2 regions of the Shewanella sp. KJ2020 genome follow, and region 1 is predicted to be linked to the other one. Evidence: predicted binding sites of a transcription regulator. Region 1 holds the regulator's gene; the other holds the start of a gene.

What was found. The regulator MetJ, encoded in region 1, represses methionine synthesis genes. The targets are predictions, from matches to a motif close to TAGACGTCTAGACGTCTA.
Region 2: a site for MetJ is predicted at 2,064-2,081, ahead of msrA (peptide-methionine (S)-S-oxide reductase MsrA). Genes of this name have one in related genera too.

The regions. Positions count from the first base shown of each region.
Region 1 is NZ_JAKUKD010000015.1:317,980-321,399, reverse strand. It holds gene nrfD (NrfD/PsrC family molybdoenzyme membrane anchor subunit) at 1-734, shown strand, start outside; gene MJO46_RS10430 (sulfite exporter TauE/SafE family protein) at 877-1,620, opposite strand; gene metJ (met regulon transcriptional regulator MetJ) at 1,728-2,042, opposite strand; gene metB (cystathionine gamma-synthase) at 2,255-3,418, shown strand.
Region 2 is NZ_JAKUKD010000005.1:53,933-57,352, forward strand. It holds gene MJO46_RS03145 (thiamine pyrophosphate-dependent dehydrogenase E1 component subunit alpha) at 1-567, opposite strand, end outside; gene astE (succinylglutamate desuccinylase) at 730-1,764, opposite strand; gene msrA (peptide-methionine (S)-S-oxide reductase MsrA) at 2,094-2,573, shown strand; gene pgm (phosphoglucomutase (alpha-D-glucose-1,6-bisphosphate-dependent)) at 2,679-3,420, opposite strand, start outside.

The sequences.
Region 1 (3,420 bases):
TTTGTTTAGTGTTTGACTTAACTAAGCCATTCCATTTCTGGTTAATCTTGATTAACTATAACTTCCAGTCTGTGATGGCAATCGGGGTGTTGGCGCTGCTGGCGTATTCTCCCTTGGCCTTTGCATACGCCATTATTGTGCTGCGGGATGACTTACCAAAATGGGGTTTGGGTTTCTTAACGCCTATCGCTAAGTTACTTATGCCATTTAGAAAGCTAATGGAAGTATTGTTGTTTGTCCTCGCCATTGGCGTAGGGGCTTACACTGGCTTCTTAATTTCGGCGATGAATGCTTATCCTATGCTCAACACTGCGGTACTGCCTGCGCTGTTTTTAGTGTCAGGTCTATCGGCGGGCGCTGCGGCAAATGCGGTACTGGCACTCTTGTTGTTTAAGACCGATAGCCACGACAAGACCTTAGCCAAAATGCATGGCTTAGAATTGCCAGTGATGGCAATCGAAATCATGTTCCTGTTTATGTTGTTCTGCGCCTTGTACTTTAAGGGCGGCGCGGCGGCTGCGGCCTTAGCATCGTTAACTTCTGGGTTATGGGCAAGCGTGTTCTGGATAGGCGTTGTCGGAATTGGCTTTGGTATTCCGTTGCTGTTTATGCTACTACCCGCCGCGACTCGCCACACTAAGGGCGCGATGATTATGGTGGCCTGTGCGAGCTTAACGGGCGTACTCGCCTTAAGACACTTTATTGTGTATGCGGGCCAAAGCTACTTAAGCTAACGTATTGATGCTAGAGCAATAAGTATCACTTAAATGCGATTAAGTGATGCTCGAATGGATGACAGCTCGTATCCACAGCAACAAAAAGCACCGTTAAACGGTGCTTTTTTTATGGCTGCGATTGGTTGCAATTGGCAGGAGGTTATTGCGGTAATAACTCAATCACTGATTTGACCGTGAGCACTAAGGCGCTGATAGCGCAGAGGGCTAAGGTCGCCATCTTGGTCTTATGTTTATCCACATTTCCCACCAGTTTGCCCGCCACGAGATAGCCTAAAAAGACCGAGGGCAATAGCATTAGCGACAGCCAAAAGTGCTTGATTTCGAGTAGGCCCGTCACCCCAAGAATCGCCAAGGCAATGGTCGAACTAAAGATAAAGAAGGCCGATAGTGCGGCACGAAATTGCGAGGCATCTTTACCCGATAATAAAATTGCCATCGGCGGCCCACCAATAGCGGCAATATTGCCAAAAATCCCCGAGACGACACCCGCGCCGAAGAGGGTTTTCTTATTTACCGGCAGGCTGAATTTATACAGGCTGAGGATAACTGCGACAGTCACAATGGCGGCAATCGCAAGGCCAAGGATAGCTTGAGGTGCAAATAGCAATAGGCTTGCGCCGATAAAACCGCCGGGCACGCGACCTAGGAGCGCATATTGCAAGCCATTGAATTCTAAGTGGCCGCGCTCACGCAATAGGGTGAGTAGCGCGATGGAAAATCCCATCACAATTACGGGGGCGGGCACTAATTGGGGATCGACAATATAGAGTAAAGGGCTGGCAACCACGGCAAGGCCAAAGCCAATCAGACTCTGGGTGAGGGCCCCTAAAAACACAATCACAGACGCGATGGCAAGCGTTTGTGGATCTATCAAGGAAAACATAGGATTCCATCAAAACAAAATAGGGATCGTTACTTTAGCCCACCACAGTGGATGAGCATTAACGATCCCTAATAATTAGTTACGGCAGGATTATGGACGCCTGAGCGTTACTCCATGTCTTCCCACTCTATTCCCATTTCGTCCATCAGGCGTTTAGCTTCTGCTGGAATACTGTCGGGGCAGTCCTTTGAGAGGTCGGCATCATCAGGCAATGGCTGGCCTGTATAGGCATGCAAGAATGCCTCACACAACAGCTCGCTGTTGGTGGCGTGACGCAAATTATTGACCTGACGACGAGTACGTTCGTCCGTGAGGACCTTAAGCACCTTGAGCGGAATAGACACAGTAATTTTTTTTACTTGTTCATTCTTCTTGCCATGTTCAGCATAGGGGCTGATGTATTCCCCATTCCATTCAGTCATTGACTCACCTGTTATAACGCTAAATTCGGGGCAGATTTTAAACCCTTACAAACAACAGTCAAATTATTGCTACTATTTCTTGGGGATTGCAAACAGATTTCTTTATGTTTAGACGTCTAAACGTCTTAACGCCTATTGACGATAGGGTTGGGCTTAGGTACATTTAGACGTCCAGACATCTCTATCAGTCTACCGAATTTAGGAGTCCACCCATGGCAGAGCGTCAATTAGCCACACTGGCAGTGCGTCAGGGTATCGAAAGCGATACTCAATATGGCGCAGTTGTGCCACCGATTTATTTGTCGACTAATTACGCCTTCGATGGTCATAAAAATCCCCGCGAATTTGATTACAGCCGTTCAGGCAATCCAACTCGCTGCATTTTAGGTGAAGCATTAGCCCAATTAGAAAAGGGCGCGACTGGCATAGTGACCTGCACTGGCATGGCGGCCATTACCTTAGTGGCGACTTTGCTTGGCCCCGATGATCTATTGGTCGTGCCCCACGATTGTTACGGCGGTTCCTACCGTTTATTTACCAACTTGGCGAAGAAAGGCCAGTTTAAGCTGATTGTGGTCGATCAAACCGACAGCCAAGCGTTAGCCGCCGCTATCGCGCAGAATCCTAAGATGGTGTGGCTCGAAACCCCATCGAACCCGTTATTGCGTGTGGTGGATATCGAAGCCATTGCCAAGGCGAGCCATGAGGTCGGCGCACTGGTGGTGGTTGATAACACCTTTTTATCGCCGATATTGCAACAACCCCTATTGTTAGGCGCGGATATCGTTATCCACTCCACTACTAAATATATCAATGGTCACAGCGATGTGGTTGGCGGCGCTGTGGTCGCCAAAGATGCACAAATCGGTGAAAGCTTACATTGGTGGTCGAACACTCTAGGTTTAACGGGCTCAGCATTTGATAGTTACTTAACCCTGCGCGGCCTACGCACTCTCGCTGTGCGCATTCGCGAGCATCAAGCCAATGCCCAGCGCATTGTTGAGGTATTAACCCAAAGCCCTGTGGTGAGTAAAGTTTATTACCCAGGGCTTGCGGATCATCCAGGTCACGCGATTGCCGCCAAGCAACAGAAGGGCTTTGGCGCTATGCTGAGTTTTGAGCTTAAGGGCGGCGAGGCCGAAGTGGTGGCCTTTTTAGGTGCACTCAGCTTATTTAGCGTGGCGGAAAGTTTAGGTGGCGTCGAAAGTTTAGTGGCCGTGCCCGCCACTATGACCCACAGAGCCATGGAGCCGCAGGCGCGCTTCGAGGCGGGCATTAAGGACACCCTATTACGTTTATCGGTGGGTATTGAAGATGCCGCCGATTTAGTTGCAGATATTCAAGCAGGATTAGCCGCCGCTGCGGCTTGTCAGTAGAG
Region 2 (3,420 bases), on a different contig from region 1:
CGCGGCCCCTTCACCAAAGTAACACACGGCGACATTACGCTTGCCCTGCATCTTCAAGCTGTAACCCACGCCTGTCGCCTGTGGGATTTGCGTCGCCAGTGGCGATGAAATGGTTTGATAGTTGAGCGCCGCACAGCCGTAATGGATCGGCATTTGGCGACCTTTACCGAGATCTTTCTCGTTACTGAACATTTGGTTCATGAACTGTTCAGTGGTAAAGCCGCGGTAACGCAACGCCGCATGTTCGCGATATTGCGCGAGGATAACATCCCCTTGATCGAGTGCTGCAACACTGCCAACAATTGCCGCTTCTTCACCTGTGCAGGTCATATAGAAGCTGATGCGCCCTTGACGTTGGGCACCTAACATACGTTCATCGAGTACCCGAGTGAACACACAGGTATCGTAAATTTTGGTGGCTAAGGCTTCATCTATTACAGGCAAAACCGCGGTTTCATAGGTAGTGCCATCGGCCTGTAGAATTCTCAGGATAGGAATGTGAAGCGATGCCTTATCCAAGAAGCCGACACGGTGCACTGTATCAGTGTTGAGTGTTGCTTTGCTCATATTGTGCTCTTGTTATCTCGTTACACCGCAAAAGGTTTGCGGCGCCTAATTTATACGAATATGCCGGACGAACATTACGTTAACGTAAACTACCTATCAACCGTTGGCACAGTTCGAACCGCAAGTTATCCCCGGATTGGATGTATATATTGCTTTACAACCTTAGCGAACGTTCGGATTGACTGCGGGGATCAGGCAAATCACGGTTCGATTACCAATAGGCACCTTAGCATTGGGAAATACTATGGCTTCAAATTCTTGTTCTACTTTGATTTCTTGCCCACCTTCCCGCGCAAGCACAAAGCCCCTAGGGAAAGATCTGAAATTTTCGACATCGGTGGCGAAGGTAAATTCAAAATCATCGAAATGTTTATTGATGACGCGACACACTTGATACAAGTTGACCTTCTCGACATCAAATGCATCTAGCTCCAATGGCTTAGCGGTGATCAAGCGCATAAACATCTCTTGGGTGGCAATAAAACGCGTCATATCGTTTTGCCCCATGGGATAGACCTTGCCTAACTCAATGGTAAAAGCGTCGGCGCCGTAACATTCGGAGGAAAAATAGCTAAATGTCGTGGTCGGCTCGTGGTGAAACAGCACAGTATCGATGCCACTTGCCGCTAAAAACATAATTTGCTCGCCGCTATAGGCGCGGCCAGGACGATAGGGATAAATAGCAAACTTTTCATGCTTTGAGGCGCGCATCGCCGTGTGTAAGTCGTAGTGAATACGATGCCGACTCTCTGCCACTGCGGTAAAAAATCTGTCCACATAGGCTTCAAGCTTTTTCGCCCGCACCCGTTCAGGATTGACTAAGCCCGGTGGATTGGAATGTTCGCCGCTAAAGAGACGATTCATGTTCTCATCAATAATTCGGGTGCCGTTGTTGATGGCTAATGGGTTGCCGATAAGAAATAGCGTGCGCTGCTTAGCGATGATTTTTTGCTGGAGAAGCTGTTTGATTAAGGTATTACAGAGTTCAATCGGGGCGGTTTCATTACCATGGACACCGCAGGAGAGGATAATATCTTTACCTTCGCTTTGGGCTGGTTCAAAGACAATCACCCCCGTATCCCATACTTCCACTCGGGTATGCTCCCCCAGTGTAAAGCTGAATTCATCGCCGAGGCACTCGGGATTGGCGAGGGTCAAGGCTAAAAAATCCTTTGAATCTAACAGAGCTTGTAACACAGAATTCTCCTTATAATGGTGTGCTAAAGGTCAGTATTCAGTTCAATAAAACTCAGTATCAAGTGCAATAAAACCGTGCATGACGGCAATTGGCTATACCCACCTTTAAAAGCGCATCAATACTAACACAAGTTTTTAGGGCGTATCTCGGTCATTCTGGTCATACAACTGAATTTTGAAGTAAAAAACTTAGCTAACCCGGTTGATAACAAAAGCTCAGCGGATCGGTGGCAGCGTTCAGTATGGGATAAATTTTCATTCCGATACTTGCTTTTAGGCAGGAGATTAATCACAATCCTTAGCCATCTAGACTTCTATTGGATTTAATTATGGCGTTAGCAACCTTTGGTGCCGGCTGTTTCTGGGGCGTGGAGTATTTTTTTAGGCAAGTGAACGGCGTATCGAATGCCACCTGCGGATATATGGGCGGCAATAACGCCGCGACCATCTATGAAGAAGTGAAAAAAGGCAACACAGGCCATGCCGAAGTGGTGCAAGTGGAATTTGATCCCGCTGTTGTCAGCTATGAAGACTTACTCGACGTGTTTTGGAAAAACCACAATCCCACTAGCCTGAACATGCAAGGCGGCGATATTGGTACTCAGTACCGCAGCACCATTTTCTTCCACGACCGTGAACAAAAAGCCATTGCCGAGGCCTCCAAACTCGCCTTTGCCCGCTCTGGCCGTTGGGGACTGCGTCATATAGTGACTGAGATAGTGCCACTACAGCAATTCCATGTGGCGGAAGAATATCATCAAAATTATATTGATAAGAATAACTTACCCAGTTGTCATATCGAGTACTAATACGCGTTGGCCTTAAATCGGGCCAAATAAAAAACGCACTCATGGGTTAACCTGAGTGCGTTTTTTTATCTTTCAAAAGCTCACTTTTATCTCTGAAAAGCTCACTTAAGCGTTTAGCGCCTTATCAATTAATGCCTGCGCATCCTTAATGATCTCAGCTAAATGCTGCTCGCTAATAAAGCTTTCACCGTAGATCTTAAATAAGGCTTCGGTGCCCGATGGGCGCGCCGCAAACCAACCGTTGGCCGTCGTCACTTTAATGCCGCCAATCGATGCATTGTTGCCCGGCGCATGGGTCAATACCGCTTCAATTTTCTCACCCGCAAGTTCAGTTGCATTTAAGGTATCTGCATTGAGTTTGGCAAATTTGGCTTTATTTTCAAGGCTAATCGGGCTGTCTATACGCTTATAAAAGCTTTGGCCAAATTGGGCTACTAATTCCTGATGACGTTGCCCCGGGGTTTTCCCCGTGACCGCGAGCATTTCTGCGGCCAAAAGTACCAAAATAAAACCATCCTTATCGGTACACCAAGTCGTGCCATCACGGCGTAAAAATGCCGCTCCCGCACTCTCCTCACCACCAAATGCAACAGTTGCCTCGGCTAATCCATCGACAAACCACTTAAAGCCCACGGGCACTTCGAGCAATTTTTTACCGTGGAAAGCACAAATTTTGTCGATAAGCGCACTCGATACCAGGGTTTTACCTATGGCTAAGCTATCGCTCCAATTCGGTCTATGGGTCAGCAGATAATCAATCGCTACCGCTAAATAGTGATTGGGGTCCATCAGCCCTGTGCCTGGACACACGATACCGTGTCTGTCGTAGTCGGGATCATTACCGACA